Regions from separate parts of the Oceanobacillus sp. M60 genome, predicted to be linked through region 2. Evidence: riboswitches for the same ligand, from Rfam matches in the RefSeq annotation. Region 2 holds a riboswitch; the other holds the start of a gene.
What was found. A riboswitch is a leader RNA that binds a small molecule or an ion and turns the genes downstream of it on or off. The one in region 2 is predicted to bind preQ1.
Positions count from the first base shown of each region.

Region 1 (6,191 bases), on a different contig from region 2:
TGGAATGCCTATTATAATTGGATAAATAATCTTGTTGCGTTTTTTGAAAGTGGCGAGATTTTTAACCATGTTCCTATTGTCACCCCAACCAAAAAGGAGGAAGCAAAAAATGAAGAATAAACGAATCATCACTGCAGCACTGACTGGTGCAGGTGATACAACAGAGAAAAGCAGACATGTTCCAATTACGCCAAAAGAAATTGCGGAATCTGCTATTGAATCAGCAAAAGCAGGTGCTGCAATTGCACATATCCATGTTCGTGATCCCAAGACAGGGAAACTCAGTCACGATGTGGCCCTTTTTAGAGAAACCGTGGAACGAATCCGTGAATCCGATACAGATGTGATTATTAATATTACGGCTGGCGGGGGCGGCGACTTTGTTCCAAATCTAGAAAATCCAACTTGTGGAGGAGAAGGGACTGATATTCAGACACCAAAAGAGCGTCATGAACCGGTCGGGGAATTGCTTCCGGAACTCACCACCTTGGATTGCGGCAGTTTAAACTTTGGCAATCAAGTTTATTTAGGGCCGGAAGACTGGCTTCGGGAGCACGCAAAGCTGATTAAAGAAAGCGGCGTAAAACCCGAAATGGAAGTATTTGATACAGGACATATCCGTCTTGCTAACCAATTAATTTCTGAAGGACTAGTAGAAGGAACACCAATGTATCAATTTTGTCTTGGTATTCCATGGGGCGCTGATGCGGATGCAGAAACAATCGAATATATGAAAAGAAGAGTGGTTGATGGCGCGCATTGGTCAGCCTTTGGTATTGGCCGTATGCAGCTGCCGATTGTGGCACAGGCTGCTTTACTCGGCGGGAATGTCCGGGTCGGTTTAGAAGATAACTTATATTTAGAAAAAGGTGTACTTGGTACAAATGAACAGCTGGTTGATCAAGCTGTCAGCATTTTAAATAGTGTCAAGCTGGAGCCGATGACGGCTGCAGATGCAAGAGAACATTTAAATCTTAAAAAATTTAATTCCTAAGAGGTGAAATATGGCGCAAAAAACAATGGCAGTTTTAGGAACCGGCGTGATTGGCAATGGCTGGATTGCACGCTTTTTAGCAAATGGTCATAAGGTCAATGCTTTTGATCCGGCTCCTGATGCAAAAGAAAAAACAGAAAAAATGATAGATGCTATTTGGACAACATTAGAAGAATACGGAATAAGCAACGAAGCTGCAAAGGAGAATCTGACCTTCTACAACGAGCTGGAGGAAGCTGTAAAAGAAGCCGATTTGATACAGGAAAATGTTCCAGAGCAGGAAGCCTTGAAGAAAAAGGTATTAGCGCAGGTGGATGCTGCTGCTAAACCGACAGCGATTATCGCTTCAAGTACTTCTGGATACATGCCTTCTGTCCTGCAGGAAGATTGTGTGCATCACCCAGAACGAATCATTGTTGCCCATCCATTTAACCCCGTTTACTTAATTCCATTGGTGGAAATCGCAGGAGGAAAGCAGACAGAGCGCAGTTATATGGAAAAGGCAGAGGAGCTTTATGAAAGCATGCATATGAAGCCGCTTGTGATGAAAGGTGAAATTGACGGCCACATTGGCGACCGGCTTATGGAAGCAATTTGGCGTGAAGGGCTTCATATTGTCAATGATGGCGTAGCGACAACGGAAGAGGTAGATAAAGCCATTGTCTACGGCCCTGGTCTTCGCTGGGCACTGATGGGACCATTTCTAACGCTTCATTTAGCAGGCGGTAAGGACGGGATGCGGCACATGCTTGAACAATTCGGCCCTGCATTGAAGCTGCCTTGGACCCGTTTAGTGGCACCTGAACTGACGGAAGAATTAAGTGAAAAAGTGATTTCAGGGACTGCTGAACAAAGCGGAGAGATTTCTATCGATGACCTTGAACATCGCCGGGACCGTTTCTTGATTAAATTAATGGGGCTTTTAGAGGAAGAAGGCTTCTGGCCGGCAGAAAGGCTGATCTCCTATGACAGAAAGTAAACAAGTATGGAAGGGCAATGTGTTACGTGCGTGGGTAGACTATAACGGACATCTGAACGATGCATACTACGCATTGATTTTCAGTTATAGCCTCGATGCTTTCATGGATGTGATCGGTCTGGATGAAGAAGGACGAAAAGCAAGTGCTTATACCATTTTTACGCTGGAAGCGCATATTAAATATGTAAAAGAGGCGCATGAAAACGAGGAGCTGCTTACAAAGGTCACTGTGTTGAACCGGGATGCAAAGCGTGTGCATCTTTGGTTTGAAATGAAAAACAAAGAAAATGATACTGTGGCAACCAGTGAACAGATGGTGATGGGGATAGATCAGTCATCTGGACGCCCTGCGCCGTTTCCGGAATCTGTTGATGTACGGATTAATCAATTTCCAAGACTGGCAAAAGAAAACTGGCCAGCAGGGGCAAACACGCTTATGGGGATTCGTGAGAAAAAGTAAAATATACAATAGCAGCTGAAAGCAGAATTTCATGCAGTAATCTGTAATGATGCTCCCTTTATCGTGGATAATGAAACGAATAAAGGGAGCTTTTGTAATATTAAAAAGAGAGAAAAAGCAAACACTGCAAAGCCAAACTGGTTGATGAAACGTAATTTCATGTTTGAAAAAAGAAATCAGGATAACATCATCAGGAAATATATGTTATACTGCCAATTGTAAAAGAAATTGAATAAAATCTACGATACAAAGTAGAAGAGGTTCTAGCTAACACCCTCTATAAAAAACTAAGGATACCCATACCGCGCCTTAGGTATGGTTTTTTGCATTTTTCGGGTGTTTAGAATTCTCTTTTTCAAATTGGAAAGGGGATTTTTTTATGGAAAAAAATAATCGAGCAGTTGTTGTATTCAGCGGTGGTCAGGATAGCACCACCTGTTTATTTTGGGCATTAGAAAAGTTTGAGCATGTAGAGTTAGTCACTTTCAACTACAATCAGCGCCACAGCTTAGAAATTGAGGTGGCAAAGGAAATCGCTGGAGATCAGGGATTGAGTCATCATATTTTAGACATGTCTTTACTGAATCAATTAGCGCCCAATGCGCTGACCAGGGAGGACATTGAAGTAGAGAATGCAGAGGATGGCGGCATACCGAATACGTTTGTTCCGGGAAGAAATTTACTGTTCCTTTCTTTTGCAACCATTCTAGCCAAGCAAATTGATGCCAAGCATATTATTACGGGAGTTTGTGAAACAGATTTCAGCGGATATCCGGATTGCCGGGATATCTTTACCAAATCATTAAATGTCACCTTAAATCTATCCATGGATGAAGATTTTGTGATTCATACGCCATTAATGTGGCTGGATAAGGCAGAAACATGGGAATTAGCGGATGAACTGCAAGCCTTTGATTATGTCAGAGAACGGACGTTGACCTGTTATAACGGGGTTAGAGGAGCAGGATGCGGAGAATGTCCTGCATGTCAATTACGCCAGCGTGGATTAGACCAATACTTAGTTAGAAGACAGGAGATGAATCAGTAATGTTCGGGTTTCGTATTGTCGAAGAGCTGCAAAAGCTGGATAAAGATATTCATAGAGAAGAATTGGCCTATCACCAAAAACGCGTGATGGTAAGTAAAGAGTTTTCCTTCGATGCAGCGCACCATCTTCATTGTTATGAGGGGAAGTGTAAGAATCTGCATGGACATACGTATCAGGTTGTATTCGGTATCAGCGGTTTTGTAGATAAGGTGGGTTTCGTAATTGATTTTGGTGATATAAAAGAGATTTGGAAGAACAAGATTGAAACATTTTTAGATCACCGTTATTTAAATGAAACATTGCCCAAAATGAACACAACTGCTGAGAATATGGTCGTCTGGATTTTTGAACAAATGGAAGCGGCAATTCAGGAACTCCCTAACCAATGCCAGGTGGAATTTGTTCGGTTATTTGAAACACCGACAAGCTATGCGGAAGCAAGACGGGAGTGGATGAATCATGCGTAAAATACCGGTCTTAGAAATATTCGGCCCTACAATTCAAGGTGAAGGAATGGTAGTCGGAAGAAAAACCATGTTCGTCCGAACTGCTGGATGCGATTACCGATGTGCCTGGTGCGATTCCGCATTTACATGGGACGGAAGCGCCAAAGAAGATATTGTTCAGATGACGAGTGAAGACATTTGGCAGCGGCTGCAAGAAGTAGGAGGAAGCTGCTTTGATCATGTGACGATTTCAGGAGGGAATCCGGCTTTGTTATCTGCTATTGATAATCTGATTGATTTGCTTCAGGAAAAGTCTATTGAGGTTGCACTGGAAACACAGGGAAGCCGCTACCAGGACTGGTTTGTAAAAATTGATGATCTGACCATTTCTCCTAAACCGCCAAGCTCTAAGATGAAAACAAACTGGGAGACGCTAGATGATATCATCCATCAATTGGAAATCAATGATCGATTAGCGCATGCCAGCTTAAAGGTAGTAATTTTTGATAAAGAGGACCTTCGTTATGCAGAAAAAGTGCATCAGCGCTATCCAAAACTGGCTTTTTTTCTGCAAGTTGGAAATGATGATTTAGAGGAAATCGAACCACAGCAATTATCCCGGCATTTATTAAATAAATATGAATGGTTAATTGATCAGGTAGTGGCATCCACAGTGCTGAATCGTGTTCGTGTTCTTCCGCAGGTACATGCATTAGTATGGGGAAATAAGCGGGGCGTATAGTAAGGGAGATTAAAAGCTATTATCCTATTAAAAAGGCAGTAAGAGCTGTCGCCTTTTTGATAGGGTAATCTTTTCTTTCACTTTCTGGCTTTTCTCCGAATGGACAGGAATCTAAATCAATAAAATAATCCCGCCGATTAACGGCACAGCAACCATTGCAATTTTTAATATCATTGGATTCAGACGAGTGGTGAATTTCGCGCCGATATAAGAACCTATAATTGTTCCGATAACTACTTCTGCAAATAATTTCAAATCGAGAAAACCGACAGAATAATAACCGATACCGCCTACCAGTGCGATTGGTATAATAACAAGCATCGTCGTGCCTGCAGATAGCTGAATCGACAAACCAAAGAATACTAGCAACCCGATTTGGATAAACGGCGTTGAGCCAATCCCGAATGCACCTGATAGTAAGCCGGTAATGATGCCGATCCCAGCAGCTGTCATCCAAAATCTGCTTTTCGAGGAACGGTTTTTCTCAGCAAATTTTTGTGTGGCAAACTTGCCAAATCCTGCTGTTACACGAATCCACAGCAATATGGCTGATACAATGAGCATTCCGGCAGTAAAAAATTTCAATTCACTTTCCGGGATAAAGCTTGCCAGCCTGGAACCAAAAAAAGCTCCAACTGCACCAAATAGCCCAGTTGCCAGCCCGATTTTTACCATGGTATTTCTTTCCCGCAGGTGACTGAGTGTGCCCGATAAGGATGTGAAGACCATTGCAGCCAGAGATGTTCCAAGCGCTGTGTGGATAGGAATACCAAAAACTTCCGTCAATATAGCAATAATAAATCCGGAACCGCCAGCCCCGACAAAACCAAGCAACAATCCAATCACTAACATCGTACATAAAACAATCAAAACAAAAATCCCCTTCTTTTTCTTTACTACATAAGTCATTATAGCATAGCGGGCGAGAAATTTTGGGATGAAGGCACTTGAAGTATATGTTGACAGTCTATTCAAGTTATAGTGAATACAGCTTTTACTATTATCAATATTATATTTTATTGACTCAACTTTCGCACATTAAAAAGTAACTTCATTTCTATAGAAACAGGGGTTGAAACACCCTTGACCAAGAATAAAAGATGAAGTGTAAAGCACCGCTGCGGCGGACCATTTTGCTTTCCGACGTACAGGACGTACTAGTGCAGGCGTTGTCACAACGCCTGCACTTGCACGTCCTGGGACTGCGATTACTCGCCCCATCAAAAACATTTGTGCATCGCAGGGCGAGCTGAAGATCCACTTGAAAAGCGGTTTTCTTATCAAGTTAGCTGAAGCCGCCCCCATGGCAGACTAGGACCGCAACGTCCTGGGGTTGCGATTACTCGTCCCATCGAAAACATTTGTACGTCGGAAAGCGGAGTGGTTGGTTGCAGGAGCTATGCACCATCACCAATTCCAAAAAGGCCGGATATTTAACCAAAATGCAAGTATGATAATGAAGAACACGTTCATCTTGGAATAGCAAAATATATTTGCTTATTCTTAGGTGCGAAAGTTGAGT
Region 1 covers NZ_JBSSNH010000002.1:49,100-55,290, forward strand. The annotation lists gene ACW0TQ_RS04435 (GbsR/MarR family transcriptional regulator) at 1-120, shown strand, start outside; gene ACW0TQ_RS04440 (beta-keto acid cleavage family enzyme) at 110-994, shown strand; gene ACW0TQ_RS04445 (3-hydroxyacyl-CoA dehydrogenase NAD-binding domain-containing protein) at 1,005-1,973, shown strand; gene ACW0TQ_RS04450 (thioesterase family protein) at 1,960-2,433, shown strand; PreQ1 riboswitch class I at 2,685-2,730, shown strand; gene queC (7-cyano-7-deazaguanine synthase QueC) at 2,813-3,481, shown strand; gene queD (6-carboxytetrahydropterin synthase QueD) at 3,481-3,948, shown strand; gene queE (7-carboxy-7-deazaguanine synthase QueE) at 3,941-4,669, shown strand; gene ACW0TQ_RS04470 (sulfite exporter TauE/SafE family protein) at 4,781-5,539, opposite strand.
Region 1: another riboswitch for preQ1. It lies ahead of queC (7-cyano-7-deazaguanine synthase QueC); the one in region 2 lies ahead of queF (preQ(1) synthase).

Region 2 (6,191 bases):
CAGGCAGCGTGTAAAGTGCTTGTTGTGAAATAAAGGATAAATAAAAGTCTCAAGCTCCCAGGATATTTGTTCGTGGGAGCTTGAGACTTTTATTTATAAGGGTTGAATCAGGTTTCAGGCCATTTTTGCCCAAACGATTAGTGGCAGCAGCAATCATATCATTCGATCAGCGTAGTATGGCAGCATATTTTCATGTCTATGAAGAATAGTATCTTAAAAAAATCACTTGACCACTAAACGGCATCTATGTATAATTTTAATCGTAATCGTTACGAAACGTAATCATTACGTATTATGGAAGGAGTGTTTTTTATGAAGAAGTTTTGGCAATTAGGAATTATATTAGGCTTAATTAGTTTCCTGTTTATAGCTGGCTGTCAGTCCGGAAATGAAGAAGCAGATAATCAAGATGAAGGGACAGACAGCCAGGAAGAGACAGAAGGAAATCATGAAGAAGAAGAGCATAACCATGATCATGATGACGAAGCGGTTTCCTTCGAGGATGTGCCGGAAAATATCGAAATTGAAGGGTTATCCGACCATTACCATACAGGCGATGTTTTTAAATTAGAGGCAGTAACAGAAGAGGAAGATTTGGATCATTGGCACTGGTACATACGTGATTCTGCTGAAGAGGAATGGACGGTGGCAGAAGATCAATACGGGGATTCTTATATGGGTGATGCAGAAGTAGATGGACAGGAAGTTCTTGCGGTTCTTTACGATGATGATCATAATCCAGTTGCCAAGTCTCCGGTTACAGAAATTACGATTGACGACCATGAAGGCGAGGATCATGAGCATGAAGATGGTGAGGAAGGCGATCATGACCACGATCATGAGCATGAAGATGACGACCATCATCATTAATCATATTATGAATAGAGGGCAATAAAGACTTATAAGCAGAAATGGATTATCGGCCGGGATATTATTATGAACGGATTGCCCAATAATGATTGAAAGCAAATAGAATGCTGTTTAAAAAGCAGATTCTATTTGCTTTCTTTTTATAGATACCCATGGCGGAGGAATGAACAGAGGGCTTCCTGCAGGTACTTATTTTTCAATCATTATTTTCTTAAAATTTGTATTTTAATTCCTGATAAAAAATATGCCAATGAAGTAAAAAAATAAACACATAAAGTAGAAGAAATGGTGTTCCAGCAAAGGAAGGATGTTATAATAGCTATGTACTTCAGAGCATGAGATGTACTTAGATTTACAACAGAAATTGAGGGAAATAAATGAGAAAGAAGATTGCAGGTATTGTCCTGGGTCTCCTGGTTATCTGCGCCATTGCAACAGGTATTTATTTTTACCAGAACGATGAAACGCAAGCAGAGGAGTATACCGGTGCACCGACGATTTTTATACATGGTTATAAAGGAACGGAGAATTCATTTGGTCATATGCTTGACCGTTTTGAAAATACGTACCAATGGGGAAATAAAGGATTTATCTACTATGTGACAGAGAACGGAGATATTGTCGATTATAACTTAAATAACGGGAGATATGCGCCCATGTTTGTACAGATTGTTTTAGAGGATAATCGTGCAAGCTTTGAGGAAAGTACAGAATGGATTGCGGCAGTGCTTCTTCATCTAAAGGAAAATTATCGAGTGGAGGAAGTTAACCTGGTCGGACATTCTATGGGCGGTATTCTTGCTGTGAAATATACGATGGAATATGCAAGGAATGACTATCCATCTGTTAATAAACTTGTAGCCATCGGCAGTCCATTTGATGGTATTTATAATGAAAGATATTTTGAAATTCATCAAGATGCAGCTGCAGAAGATTTGAAACCCGATTCGCATGCGATAAATATGCTGCAGCAGAATATGTTTCCTGCGGATGTGGATGTTTACAGCATTGCCAGTACAGGTGATTCCGTTGCTGTTCCGGAAAGTGTGAAGGCACTGAGGAGTATGATACCCGAACAAAATTTCAAAGAGACGATTATTGATGACCCGCAGCTGACACACAGTGCCCTGCACGAAAGTATGCAAATTGATAAATTGATTCATAGCTTTTTGTGGCAAGATTAAAGTGAATCAACTACAATGGTATAGGATTGATTTATCAAATAATCTTACTTCAGTTATGCGGAAATGCTCAACTGGAGTAAGATGAATGCCTGTTTTTAACAAAGTAGGAAAAGAATGAGAATATAAAGGTCAAATAGAGAAAAGCTTTTGACAAATTAAAGGAATGATAGCATGAATAAATACCATCATCTTTATGATCAATTAATTCAACATACGAAAAAAGAGAATGTATTGATGAATGAGCCGATTAGAGAACATACGTATACGAAATTAGGCGGGAAAGCGGATTTTTACATTACTCCGTCCACTTACGAGGAAGTACAGGCGATTATTCGCTTTGCTAATCAGGAAAATGTCCCATTTACAATGCTTGGAAATGGTTCTAATCTGATTGTGAAGGATGGCGGCATCCGCGGAATCGTTATGAACCTGCAGCAGCTGTCGGCTATTTGGAGAGAAGGAGGTAAAGTTATCTCTCAGAGCGGAGCAAGAATTATTGATGCTTCCCGTTTTGCTTTAAATGAAGAGCTTGCCGGTTTAGAGTTTGCCTGCGGTATTCCAGGTTCCGTCGGCGGAGCGCTATATATGAATGCAGGTGCATATGGCGGAGAAATTAAAGATGCGCTGGAAAGTACGGTAGTTGCGACAAAGGACGGCGAACTGCTGACATTAACAGCAGAGCAATTAGATCTCAGCTATCGCACAAGTAACATCCCGGACAACGGTTATATTGTGTTGGAAGCAACATTCGCGTTAAAGCCCGGGAACAAAGAAGAAATTAAAGAAATGATGGATGATCTTACATATAAAAGAGAATCCAAACAGCCGCTCGAGTACCCGTCTTGCGGCAGTGTGTTCAAACGCCCACCCGGTTTTTTTGCCGGCAAGCTGATCCAAGACTGTAATCTTCAAGGGAAGCAAATTGGCGGAGCAGAAGTCTCCACAAAGCATGCCGGTTTTATTGTAAATAAACAAAATGCAACGGCTTCCGAATATATTTCCTTAATTCAATTTGTTCAAGCGACGGTAAAAGAGAAATTTGATGTGCAGTTAGAGCGGGAAGTGCGGATTATTGGCGAGGATGTGGAAGGATAGCCTCATGGCACAGGTTCTGGCTGTGATAGAGGATGGCTGGGATAAAAAGAAAATTTGACATGCCTTTTATCTATTCTTATAATATGAAGTGTTATTTTAAACTTCAGGCAGAGGTTCTTAGCTTAAACCCTCTATAAAAAACTAAGGACAACTTGCGATTATCAAGCCGTGTTCCTTGGGAGCACGGCTTTTTCTATGTGAGGAAGTTTTGAACTGCAAGGTAATAGAAAATAACTGATTTCTGTTATCGTAATATATCTAAAGGAGGTGATGAGTATGGCAGGAAGAAGTGAGAAGGATCTTCAAGGAATTGAATTGCTGGGAAATAAAGAAACGAAATATGCGTTTGATTATACACCTGAGATTTTAGAAACATTTGATAATCAGCATCCAAATCGTGATTATTTTGTGAAATTAAACTGTCCGGAATTTACAACGCTTTGTCCGATAACGAATCAGCCGGATTTTGGGACGATTTATATCAGCTATATTCCAGATATCAAAATGGTAGAGAGTAAGTCTTTAAAATTATATTTATTCAGTTTCCGGAATCATGGTGACTTCCATGAGGACTGTGTCAATATTATTATGAACGATTTAATTGAGCTGATGGATCCGCGTTATATTGAAGTAAGAGGAAAGTTTACGCCCCGCGGAGGTATTTCCATCGACCCGTATTGCAATTATGGAAAAGCGGGGACAAAATTTGAAAAGATGGCAGAAAACCGGTTAATGCAGCATGATATGTATCCGGAAAAGATTGATAATCGATAGAGGGAAACTAAGATCCTTGCACCTTTGAAGAGAAGGGAACAGGAGAATGTATATTTATTTCACTGCCGTTTTTGTCGGCCTATTATTATTATCGAATATTTTGTCGGTTAAATTATTTGAAATGGGAAGTATTGTATTGCCCGCTGCAGCGATTGTATATGTGATTACTTATTTGATGACGGATGTCATTGGGGAAGTTTATGGAAAAAAGGCAGCTCGGAGAACGGTCCAGGCTGGTTTTCTCACACAGGTGCTTGCCATGGTATTTATTTATATTTCCATTCAGCTTCCGCCGGCTGCCGATTTCCAATCACAGGCTGCCTTTGAAGAGATTTTTAATGGGAGCTTCCGGATAATTTTAGCAAGCCTGGTTTCTTATTTTGTCAGCCAGCACCTGGATGTTTCCATTTTTCATACGTTAAAACAGCGGCATGGAAGGAAAAAGCTGTGGCTGCGTAATAATTTATCAACGATGACGAGCCAGCTCTTTGATACCGTCCTATTTATTACGATTGCTTTTTGGGGCGTTGTCCCGACATCTGTTTTACTGGGAATGATTGTCTCGCAATATATTTGGAAGTTTACCGTTGCAGCGGTTGATACACCATTTGCGTATCTGCTTGTCCGCTGGGCGCGAAAATATGAAGAAAAACATCAGTCGGAGTTATTGAAAGCTTCCTGATGAAGGAGAGGAAGTTTCATAAATTCTTATTTTGCATAACAGGAAAAAACCAGTCAATCCGGCTGGTTTTTTTAATACATTCGTAATATACGAAATCCTTTGCTCCCCTAAGAGCCTTTTCCTCTTATATTATTGCCTTTACGGAATATTTTTCCTTTAAATTATAAGTGAAACTTCAAAATTAAAATATTGATAGGTAACCCATTTGAACCCGTTTAACCAGAAACATAAAATATCTATAAAAACCTCAGCCGAAGCTAAACATGGCTGGGGAGGATTAAATATTTTTCGCTCACCCTCTAAAACGCTGCAAAAAGGATTGAACACGAGGGTTCTCTGAATGCTCGATGACCTCACTTGCTGTACCTTGCTCTGCGATAACCCCTTCATCTAAAAAGAGTACCTTATCCGCTATATCCAGGGCGAAGTTCATTTCATGCGTGACAAGAACCATCGCCATATCATCATTTTCTGCAATATCACGAATAACATTTAGCACCTCTCCGACAAGCTCCGGGTCAAGTGCAGAGGTAACCTCATCAAATAACATGATTTTAGGACGCATCACAAGGGCACGGGCCATGGCTACCCGCTGTTTTTGTCCGCCTGAAAGCTGACTTGGATAATTATCCAGTTTACTCCCGAGTCCTACACGCTCCAGCATTTCTATCGAGCGCTTTTTTACTTCGTTTTTTACTTCGTTTTTCACATGCATAGGCGCTGTCATACAATTTTCTAAAATCGTCATATGCGGAAACAGGTTGAAATGCTGAAATACCATTCCAATCTCACCGCGAATAGAGCGCAGATGACTTTCATTCGCATACACCCATTTTCCATTCTTCTCCATTTTCCACAAATTGCGGCCGTCTACGATAATGTCTCCAGATGTTGGCTGCTCTAATGTCATCAGCATCCGGATAATTGTTGTTTTCCCTGATCCGCTTGGACCAATGACAGCGACTTTTTCACCTGGATATATATCTAAATCAATCCCCTTCAATATCTCCACATTCCCAAAGGATTTATGAACATTTTGATAGGTAACGATAGGTTCTGGCATTATTGTATTGCTCCTTTGCACGCATTTTTTATTTCAACTTACTAAAAAAGAAACTTCTATCATAAAGAGATTTTCGAGTGATTCTCCGTGATAAACTTTAATAACATACATACTAGAGTTTATACTAAGTCCCAATATGGTACAAGCAAAGGGGAGTAAGTGGTTTCTTATATTGGAGGCGCAGTAACTTACAGCAAAATAGAAATTAATTGAAAAGGCATGCATAGTTTAATAGGATAGAATATAAGAAAAGATGATGGAGGTATATTATGGGGTCCTATATCGCAGTAATTGCTGTTTCGGTCATTGTGGTTGCAATGGTTATTATTTTATCCTTGGTTACATTATCAAAAGGGTATGGCTATAAGCATAAAATAGATCCGCTTCCTGGTGAAGAGGAGAAGAAGAATAGTGACGGTAACGGCAATGAGAAGAATCAGAAAGAAGAAAAGAAATAAGGTTATCTAGGAGAAAGCCATGAAGAGTATGGGATTATTTATGATTGCAGCATGTGCAGCTGCCG
Region 2 covers NZ_JBSSNH010000001.1:123,584-129,774, reverse strand. The annotation lists gene ACW0TQ_RS00700 (universal stress protein) at 1-33, shown strand, start outside; gene ACW0TQ_RS00695 (hypothetical protein) at 313-870, shown strand; gene ACW0TQ_RS00690 (alpha/beta fold hydrolase) at 1,248-2,054, shown strand; gene murB (UDP-N-acetylmuramate dehydrogenase) at 2,226-3,149, shown strand; PreQ1 riboswitch class I at 3,254-3,300, shown strand; gene queF (preQ(1) synthase) at 3,426-3,923, shown strand; gene ACW0TQ_RS00675 (queuosine precursor transporter) at 3,970-4,605, shown strand; gene ehuA (ectoine/hydroxyectoine ABC transporter ATP-binding protein EhuA) at 4,898-5,668, opposite strand; gene ytzI (YtzI protein) at 5,938-6,126, shown strand; gene ACW0TQ_RS00660 (right-handed parallel beta-helix repeat-containing protein) at 6,146-6,191, shown strand, end outside.